3 regions of the Bacillus pfraonensis genome follow, and region 2 is predicted to be linked to each of the others. Evidence: predicted binding sites of a transcription regulator. Region 2 holds the regulator's gene; each other region holds the start of a gene.
The links. Region 2 encodes Rex, which represses fermentation and respiration genes when NADH is low (regulators of the CRP and FNR family bind a similar motif). Its sites were predicted from a motif close to TTGTGAAATATTTCACAA; they were not measured.
Positions count from the first base shown of each region.

Region 1: the regulator Rex is predicted to act here: its motif matches at 1,758-1,775, upstream of KFD70_RS28515 (L-lactate dehydrogenase).
Region 3: the regulator Rex is predicted to act here: its motif matches at 1,687-1,704, upstream of KFD70_RS03290 (L-lactate dehydrogenase).

Region 1 covers NZ_JAHCDO010000072.1:1,188-4,472, forward strand. Annotated here, with positions in the region: partial or broken gene glgB (1,4-alpha-glucan branching protein GlgB) at 1-316, opposite strand, end outside; gene KFD70_RS28515 (L-lactate dehydrogenase) at 702-1,646, opposite strand; gene KFD70_RS28520 (carboxymuconolactone decarboxylase family protein) at 1,975-2,412, opposite strand; gene KFD70_RS28525 (RNA polymerase sigma-70 factor) at 2,653-3,285, opposite strand, start outside.
Region 2 covers NZ_JAHCDO010000048.1:4,847-8,131, forward strand. Annotated here, with positions in the region: gene KFD70_RS26675 (ABC-F family ATP-binding cassette domain-containing protein) at 1-610, opposite strand, end outside; gene KFD70_RS26680 (redox-sensing transcriptional repressor Rex) at 795-1,424, shown strand; gene KFD70_RS26685 (YdiK family protein) at 1,453-1,644, opposite strand; gene KFD70_RS26690 (CPBP family intramembrane glutamic endopeptidase) at 1,647-2,390, opposite strand; gene groES (co-chaperone GroES) at 2,805-3,089, shown strand; gene groL (chaperonin GroEL) at 3,127-3,285, shown strand, end outside.
Region 3 covers NZ_JAHCDO010000003.1:86,875-90,159, forward strand. Annotated here, with positions in the region: gene KFD70_RS03285 (PTS sugar transporter subunit IIC) at 1-625, opposite strand, end outside; gene KFD70_RS03290 (L-lactate dehydrogenase) at 646-1,596, opposite strand; gene KFD70_RS03295 (spore coat protein) at 1,852-2,100, opposite strand; gene KFD70_RS03300 (hypothetical protein) at 2,114-2,299, opposite strand; gene KFD70_RS03305 (hypothetical protein) at 2,546-2,674, shown strand; partial or broken gene KFD70_RS03310 (DUF2178 domain-containing protein) at 2,903-3,052, opposite strand.

The DNA of each region.
Region 1 (3,285 bases), on a different contig from region 2:
GATCTGCTTTTAAAATTGTTTCTCCACCTTTGGTCTCAATCGCATACTTATATATTTCGTTTTCCCCCAAATGTGGTATAAACAGTGACCAAATACCCTTTTCTGTCATTTGTATCATTCGATGCCCTTCAACATCCCAATCATTAAAATCTCCAACTACACTCAAAGCTTTTGCATGAGGAGCCCATACTGTAAATCGTACGCCTTGTATTTCATCCTCTACTGCAAAATGCGCGCCAAATATGTTATAGCTCTCATAACACTTTTTTGTATGAAATTCATACAAACTCTCTTCTATACAATTTGTTACACTCAATATGTTCACCTCACTAAGATGACAGAATTTTTGTTACTTTGTAAACATTCGCTGAAAAACTGAAATATCCTTGTGTATTTTTAAATAAATATACGTTTTTTCGTGGTAATTAAAGGTAATATTTTAATTTTTGATAAAATATATCGAATTTTGACGAATATTCATTGAAAGCGTTTTATTTCAGATGATTATTTCACTTGTAATAATATAATAAAAAAGCACTCTATTTTCATATAGAGTGCTTTTTCTATAAACGACCCTTTTCCAACAAAAGGGGTATATTTTGGGGATATACAAGGGAACTGGAAAAGGAATTTATATTATTTTATATAAAAATTCAGAAGCCGGAAGCAGTTTCCCGCCTCTGAATCATTTATCAATTATATTAAAGTACTGGTGCCATTGTTTCTTTTAATACTTTTACAGAGTGAGCGAATTTCGCTTTTTCTTCTTCATTTAGCTCAAGCTCAACGATTTCACGTACACCTTCGCGGTTAATAACAGCCGGAACACCTACATAAGCGTCTTTTTCACCGTATTGACCTTCTAGGTATGCAGATACAGTTAGCACACTATTTTCGTTGTTTAAGATTGCTTTCGTTACACGAAGTAGTGACATACCGATTCCGTAGTAAGTTGCACCTTTACGCTCAATAATGTGGTAAGCTGCATCGCGTACATTTACAAAGATTTTATCTAAATCATCTTGGTTGTATTGTTCGTTGTTCGCTAAAATTGTTTCTAGTTTTTGTACACCTACAGTAGTGTGGCTCCATACTGGAAGTTCAGTATCACCATGTTCACCAATAATGTACGCGTGAACGTTACGTGGATCTACATTTAAGTAGTCACCTAGCATATAGCGGAAACGAGCAGAGTCTAAAGTTGTACCAGAACCAATTACACGTTCTTTTGGTAATCCAGATTCTTTCCAAGTTACGTAAGTTAAGATGTCAACTGGGTTAGTTGCGATTAAGAAAATACCATCAAATCCGCTATCCATAATACCGCGAACGATTTGCTTGAAGATTTTTGTATTTTTCTCAACTAAGTCTAAACGAGTTTCACCTGGTTTTTGTGGTAATCCAGCAGTGATAACAACTAAATCTGCATCTTTACAATCTGCATAACTACCGCTCCACACTTTTGTTGGTGATGGAGAGAATGGTACCGCATGGCTTAAGTCCATTGCTTCTCCTTCTGCTTTTGCTTCATTTACATCAACAAGTACGAATTCCTCAGCTACACCTTGGTTGATCATTGAGTAAGCATAACTACAACCTACAGCTCCTGTTCCTACTAATACTACGCGATTGATACCTTTTTTCATGGTAATTTCCCCTCTCTATTGTTCACATTTATTATGATTGTTTAAGTAATTAATTAAAGTACTAATTTAATGTTGTTTAACTTCCTTACACTCATATTGTAGCATGAATCATTGTGAATTAATTCACAAATTATGACCTATTTGTGAACTTTTTCACAGATAGGAGAAAGTTATCTTATTGAGTATGGAATCAATCTCAATGTAAGCTTTTTCTTTAGATTGTGAAAACTTTGTTTTATTAGAGATTATGTGTAGTAATACATAAAAAGCTATCCTTTCCAGAGCCTTTCTGGAAAGAATAGCTTTCTATTGTTTCAAGACTTTATCTTTATTCTGGCATTAAACGAGTAGAAACTCCAATTCGATTCCATGCATTAATAGCAACAATCTGCATAATAATTTCAGCAACTTGCTTTTCTTCAAAGTATTTTCTTACTTCTTCATATACCTCATCTGGAACATGAGTTTCCGCTACTAGTGTAATTGCTTCTGTCAAAGCAAGCACAGCACGCTCCTTCTCTGTGAAAAATGGTGTCTCATGCCAAGCATTAAGAGCATAAATACGCTGCTCTGTTTCTCCTAATTTTCTCGCATCTTTCGTATGGAGATCAATGCAATACGCACATCCGTTGATTTGAGAGGCCCGAATTTTAATTAGCTCTTTCAATGTCTCATCAATACTTGTAGTCATCAAATATTTTTCTAATCCTGCCATTGCCTTATAACCTTCTGGATTTACCTTTCCCATTAAAAACCTTGTTTCCATCGTATATTCCCTCCATAAAATAAAATGAGTTTGTACTTTTATACCAGGATATTTAACAAGGTCTTTTATGAATGATTTACAATCACTATCTGCCGTAACATACCTTAATTCATGACAGAAGCTCTAATAAAAAACATACATAGCATCCCTTTTATATCCCGTCACTTATAAGACAAATTAGCTTTTTGTTTTGTGACAAAATAAAAAAGAGATTTTAAAAAAATCTCTTTTTTATAAATGCTATAGAACTGGAATATACTTCAACTTATCAGGATTGACTACAATGAAGATTCTTCTAATGGATTCTCCGCTTTCATTCCATTCAAAACATATGGCTTTCTCTGCACGGCCTTTATTCCTTGCTAAAATACCAAATTGACCATTTATTATAGTTGGAAGAAGATCCAATTGGAAAAATCCTCGTGAAACAATAGCCTCCAAAAACGTCTGGATACGCTGTTTACCCAGAATCGGAAATATAGCTGCACGCACTTTACCGCCTCCATCAGTGACAAGGGTTGCATCTGTTGTCAGCAAATTAATAAATTCCTCAAAATTCCCTGTTTCTGCGCCTCTGATAAAGGTATGTATCATTTTTTCTGTATGATCCGATTGTTGTGGATGTACTGGTATTTCGTGTCGTATCTTCTCTTTGCAACGGCTGTAAATCTTTCGGCAATTTGCCTCTGATTTGTTTAAAATCTCCGCTACTTCTCGATAATCGTACCTGAGGGCTTCCCTTAAGACAAATACAGCTCTTTCAATAGGCGTTAAATTCTCTAACAGTACAAGAAATGCATAGGATACTCTTTCGTTTTGAATTATAGTGTCCATAGGATTTAGTTTCATCGTATCTATTTCCGGCTCAGGAAG
Region 2 (3,285 bases):
ATGTTAATGTATCGATATCTAAATGGTTTGTTGGTTCGTCCAAGATGAGTAAGTCTGGTTTTGTTAATAGTAGCTTCCCAAGAGCAAGTCTTGTTTTCTGTCCGCCACTTAATGTGGAAATTGTTGTTTGGTGTGTTTCCGCTGGAAAACCAAGTCCACTTAAAATGGAGCGAATATCCGCTTCATATTGGTAACCACCTTGATCTTTGTAGTCTAACTGTAATTGATCATAATCAGCGAGTAATTTCTCGTACGTAGCAGCATTTGAAAAGTTCTCTTCCTTACCCATTTCCTGCTCTAACCTTCGAAGTTTCTTCTCCATATGCTGCAGATGTGTAAAGACGGTAAGCATTTCATCCCAAATTGTTAAAGAAGTTTCCAAACCTGTATTTTGGGCTAAATAACCAATAGAAACATCTTTTGGCTTTATAATTTCTCCACCATCGTGAGATAATTCACCGGCAATTATTTTTAATAATGTAGATTTTCCAGCACCATTTCGACCAACTAGTGCAATTCGATCTTTTGTTTGGACTTCCAATTTAATGTTTGCAAGAATTGTTTCAGCACCGTATAATTTTGAAAGCCCATTCACTTGTAATAAAATCAATGTTTTCACCTCAAATAATTTCTTAACTTTGCCATGTTTATATTTCTCAATCATACTAAAAATAGTGTATAGTTTAAAATAAAGAGAGAATTCTTCTCTCTATTATACAGGGAAAGTCATAAGTGCTAAACTTATGTATTTATTTTAAATCTGTGAACAAAGATAGGAAGAGAGGAGAGGTTACATGGATCAGCAAAAGATTCCACAGGCCACTGCCAAACGATTGCCTCTATACTATCGATTTATCCAAAATTTATCTCTTTCTGGTAAGCAACGTGTTTCATCGGCAGAATTGAGTGAGGCGGTAAAGGTAGACTCAGCAACAATTCGGAGAGATTTTTCATATTTTGGAGCGTTAGGGAAAAAGGGATATGGATATAATGTGAATTATTTACTATCATTCTTCCGAGAAACGCTCGATCAAGATGATATAACACGTGTAGCACTTATTGGAGTGGGTAATTTAGGGACCGCTTTCTTACATTACAATTTCACGAAAAATAATAATACAAAGATTGAAATGGCGTTTGATGTCAATGAAGAGAAAGTTGGAAAAGAAATCGGAGGAATTCCTGTATATCATTTGGATGAATTAGAAGAACGTTTAACAAATGATATACAGGTGGCAATATTAACAGTACCTGCTACCGTTGCACAAGCTGTAGCAGATCGATTGGCCGAAACAAATGTACATGGAATTTTAAATTTTACACCGGCACGATTAAATGTGTCAGAAAACATAAGAATTCATCATATTGATTTAGCTGTAGAATTACAAACGCTCGTTTATTTTTTGAAAAATTATCCACAATAAAACGCAGAGGAAATCCCTCTGCGTTTTATTATTGCCTTTTCTTTGTAAATTTGACTAAGATAAGTCGAAGTGCCAAATTAAAATCAATTGTTGCCATAGCAGCGAACAGCAGTGTCCAAAAGTTCCAAATTGTATCTGTAACGTTCGTAATTGCGAAACGTGTAAAGATACATCCAAGAAGGAAATACAGTGCTGCCATGAACAATGGTGAGTTCCTCATATTTAAAATCCTCCGATAAATCCTTGCATTTTTTCTGCTTGTTTGATCATTTCTTGTATTTGTTCGTTACTTACTAGTACTTGAGTTATTGCGACTAATGTATTCATCGCGACATGAGCCATAATAGGAACGATGATTCGTTTTGTTTTCACATATAGAAAAGCGAAAACAAGCCCCATGGAAGTGTATACTAACAAGTGTGTAAAATCAAAGTGAATGGCCGCGAAAACAAGCGAACTAATAATGGCTGCGATAAAGAAATTAAATCTTTTATAGAGTGTTCCAAATAAAATCTTTCTAAAGACAATCTCTTCTAAAATAGGACCGATGATAGATATAACAATAAGGAACCATGGAGTAGCTCTTGCTATTTCCATCAAATCTTGAGTGTTTTGAGAACCAGGATTAATCCCTAATAATCGCATTTCAATATTAGCTGCAAGTATTTGAGCAAACATAGCTAAAAAGAAACCGATAAAAATCCAGCCGATTGTAGCAGGAATGCTAGCTCGCTTCGTATCTAAATGTCTTTCACGTATATCGGTTCTAAGAAGCCAAAGTATAATACATAATGCAATAAAAAAGCTGATGATTGACCAGTGCCCAGCCATGATTTGCATTTTCTGCTCTCGTGAAACTGCCATATTATCATATAGTCCTGTTTTGAAAAGGAGCCATATGCCAAAAATTCCCGATAGTTGCATCAGAATATATGTAACTATAATCCACCAATATTGTTTTTTCAAATGGGTTAACCATCCTTTCTAACTCTAATTTATGAGATAAGGCGAGGAAACATGTGAACATCCCGCCGTGGGATACGTAATAACTGTTTGTATTATTATTTTTTTGTAAATCTTTATTTGAAAATGAAATAGATAACAGGAAAAAGCAGTACCTATAGAGAAAATAACTTATGGCATCCTTCATATTGTAACATACGATAAGTGGAAAAGCCGATTCATATAAAAAGGCTTTCTTGAGAATTATTGCTGTTATTGTTGTATAGAAAAAGTTTATATCGTAATTTGCGAAAAAATTATGATTTTTTTACTTGCAAAAGAAATTTAGATTATTTATTATTATAAGTGTGTTAGCACTCATAGTCTTTGAGTGCTAATAAAGAAAATTTACATAGGAAAATGAGGAGGTTATTGTTCATGCTAAAGCCATTAGGTGATCGCGTTGTAATTGAGCTTGTTCAAGCAGAAGAAAAAACAGCAAGTGGTATTGTATTACCAGACACTGCAAAAGAAAAACCACAAGAGGGTAAAGTTGTTGCAGTAGGTACTGGTCGAGTGCTTGAAAATGGTGAGCGTGTTGCTTTAGAGGTAGCAGCAGGTGATCTTATCATCTTCTCAAAATATGCAGGTACTGAAGTGAAATATGAAGGTACAGACTACTTGATTTTACGTGAAAGTGACATTTTAGCAGTTATCGGTTAATTATATACATTTTAAAAATCCAAGGGGGTCAAATATTATGGCAAAAGATATTAAATTTAGTGAAGAAGCACGTCGTTCGATGCTTCGCGGTGTCGACACTCTTGCAAACGCAGTAAAAGTAACGCTTGGACCAAAAGGTCGTAACGTTGTACTTGAGAAAAAATTCGGTTCACCACTTATTACAAATGATGGTGTA
Region 3 (3,285 bases), on a different contig from region 2:
CGCATCCTGCAAGTGCTGCACCTCCTGCAACACCATCTAGGCTAAGTGCAATTGCTAGAGCTGCTGATGACGCTGGTGAGATTAATAATAGTCCCCAAACAACCGCAAGCACGATAGAAGCAATAAATGGACTACCAGCTGAACTATCTTTAATAAATGCGCCAATTGCATTTAAAACAGGACTAATATTTTGAGATAACCAAATACCGACTATGCCAGAACCAAGTATTGCTACAAATGGAACGAGCATCATATCTAAAGCAGTTTTTCCGCTTAACCGTTTACCGATATAAACTGCTAAAGTTGCTGTTAATAACGCACCAATCGGTTCACCAGTTTTAATGATTAGACCAGCTTCAGTAATCGAAATGGATCCTGCTCCAATCGCCCCGGCAACCATCGCTGAGAAAATGACAAGTCCGTTTGCTCCAAGCATAAAAGCAATCCCTGCTCCAATTGCTGGTGCCATCAGTGATTTCGCAACAACTCCAATTGTAATCAACATCGGAATATCAACAATTCTTCCAATATTTTCGATAAGTAAACCAATTCCAAGGGATACGAAAATACCTTGTGCAATTCCGGCAGAACCTTTAAAGACACGAGACATTATATATTCCTTCATCTGCTTCACCTTCTCCTAGTTTAGTAGCCGATTGTTTTCATATAGTCACGTAAAATATCATTTGATTGTGCAAATCGGCCTTCTTCAGTTTCTGTTAAGTTTAGTTCAACAACTTCTTTCACACCATCTCTTGTAATAATTGCTGGTACACCTGTGCAAATATTATATTCACCATACTCACCATCTAAAATTGCTGAAACAGCAATTACACGGTGATCATCATTAAAGATAGAGCGTGCGATATAAGCTAGTGAGTTACCAATGCCGTAATAAGTAGTTCCTTTACGTTTATAAATTTCCCAACCAGCTTTGGCAGTTTTCTCAACAATTTCATCTAAGTCAATTTCACCGAAACGCTCTTTTTGTTCATCTAAAATTTGTAAGATTGGTTTCCCACCAACTGTAACGTGAGACCAAGCAACCATTTGGGAATCACCATGCTCACCTAATGAATAACCGTGAATACTACGAGGATCCACTTCAAGCATTTCAGATAAAATTGTTCTTAAACGTGAAGAATCTAACGATGTTCCAGTACCAATCACGCGATTTCTTGGCAATCCAGACAATTTCCAAACTTGATAAGTAATAATATCAACTGGGTTTGATGCGATTAAGAAAATGCCATCAAATCCACTTTCCATTACACCTGCTACAACACTTTCCATAATCTTTGCGCTTGCTCCTAGAGTATCTAAACGACTTTGTCCTGGTTTTGGCGCTGGACCTGCTGTAATAATCACAATGTCCATATCTTTGCAGTCTTCATAAGTAGCTGCATATACTTTTGTTCTTGTATTTGTAAAATTAATGCAGTGCGATAAATCCATCGCTTCTCCAACTGCACGTTCATGATTTATATCAATTAATGTCAGTTCTTCACAGATACCTTGATTCACAATTGAATACGCACAGCTTGATCCAACTAATCCAGTTCCAATAATTGCGATTTTTCTTGTGTTTCTATTCATAAGAATCTCTCCTAAGTATTTCTGTATTGTTTTTGTTTGTTCTTTACACTTTTTATTATAGAGATTCTCACTATAGAAACCATGGATACTTTGTGAAATGTTGAGCAAGTTTTATGTATATTTTGTGAAACACGCTACTCTGTTTTCGTCATATTTGTTACAACTGGAAAAATATTTTATACATCTTTATTGACATATATACAAATAAAAAAGCGAGGGAATGATCATCTGATATTCACTCGCTTTTTTTATTCATTACTGTGCGCTTAATTGACTTTTCGTTTGCTGAACAACCATTGGATTTGCAGGAGCCGCTGGTTTATAATACCCTTTTTGCAATGCATATTTATATACATTACGTTGTCTCATCTCATCCTGGTTTCGAATGTGAATCAGCGTTTGATGTAGCTGTTCGTTATTTGACTCTGCTATGTAATGCGCATAACTTGCTAAGCTTGCATTTAATCCCGCTAAATAATCATTCACCATATCTTTTTCATTCATATTTCATAACCTCCTATCCTAAAAAGGACATTAATTGTTGTTTTGTGTTTCTTGCAGCTTGCGCATCTTGTTGTAGTATTTGCTTTAGTTGAGGATCTGTACATTGCTGTGCATATTGATCTAATTTATTTGCAATTGTTGTATGCCCCCCAATAATATGGCGTAAGTTTTCTAATTCAAGCTCTGTTAAATTTGGCATAATTAAGACCTTCCTTTCTTTGTTCATTCATCATTTAGTATTTATTTATTTTTGGATTGTATGCACGAGTTAACCTTTTTCTTGATTTACTCAAAAAAGACATAGTATGCAATTATAGATAAGTATCAAAGTCCTATATTTTATAGTTTTTATAGATAAATTATTATATAATACTTATAGAATGAAAATTCAAAAAATAGAACCTAATAATTATTAAGCAAACCATTAGTTAAAGGAGATATGAACATGAAAACACACGAATTCTTTACAAAAATTCAAAAAAGCTACGATCCCAATCCAAGCCAAGATGCTCTAACCTTTACTTTATTTGGTTTCTTATTAGCTCTATATACGTTTTTAAAACCTGCAAAATAACATACAAAAGAGCTGTTTACAAGTTACTCTATAAAACAGCTCCTTTTTAGATTGTGGATAAAGGCTTCGCCCACCTGTTTTTGTTATCGTTCTTTGTCGGAACGCCGATACATTTGAATTTGTGCCGATAAAATTTTATGTATTAATTTTCTATCAACCCACTCTACTGCTGAACTCTCTACTCTTTCTATCACTGGTACGTTTTATTATAACGTTTCTCCTTTCCACCTAATATTTTCTCTTCAAAACTACAATTGATAGTGAATAAGAACCTAACACCCCTGCCAATAAAAACGCATTTGCTAATTTATACTGCTCAGCTGTCAATGAATACAGGTTACCAATTAAAAAAATAATCAAATACGAAAGTAAGAATACTTTTTCAAAGACAGTATGAGAACCCCTCCGCAATAGAATTACTATTCGAAGGTGTCACACAATTCCATGTAACTCCTAAAAAACATGATCCAATCATTTACGATGCATCTCTTATCTTCCAAAACAATTTATTTTATTAGGCCGATGACAGTAGCTGGAAACCTGATCAGGTTATAGAATATGAAGTAAGCTGGATTTCTGCAAAAAATGTAAAATGGAGAGATGTTAGTTCG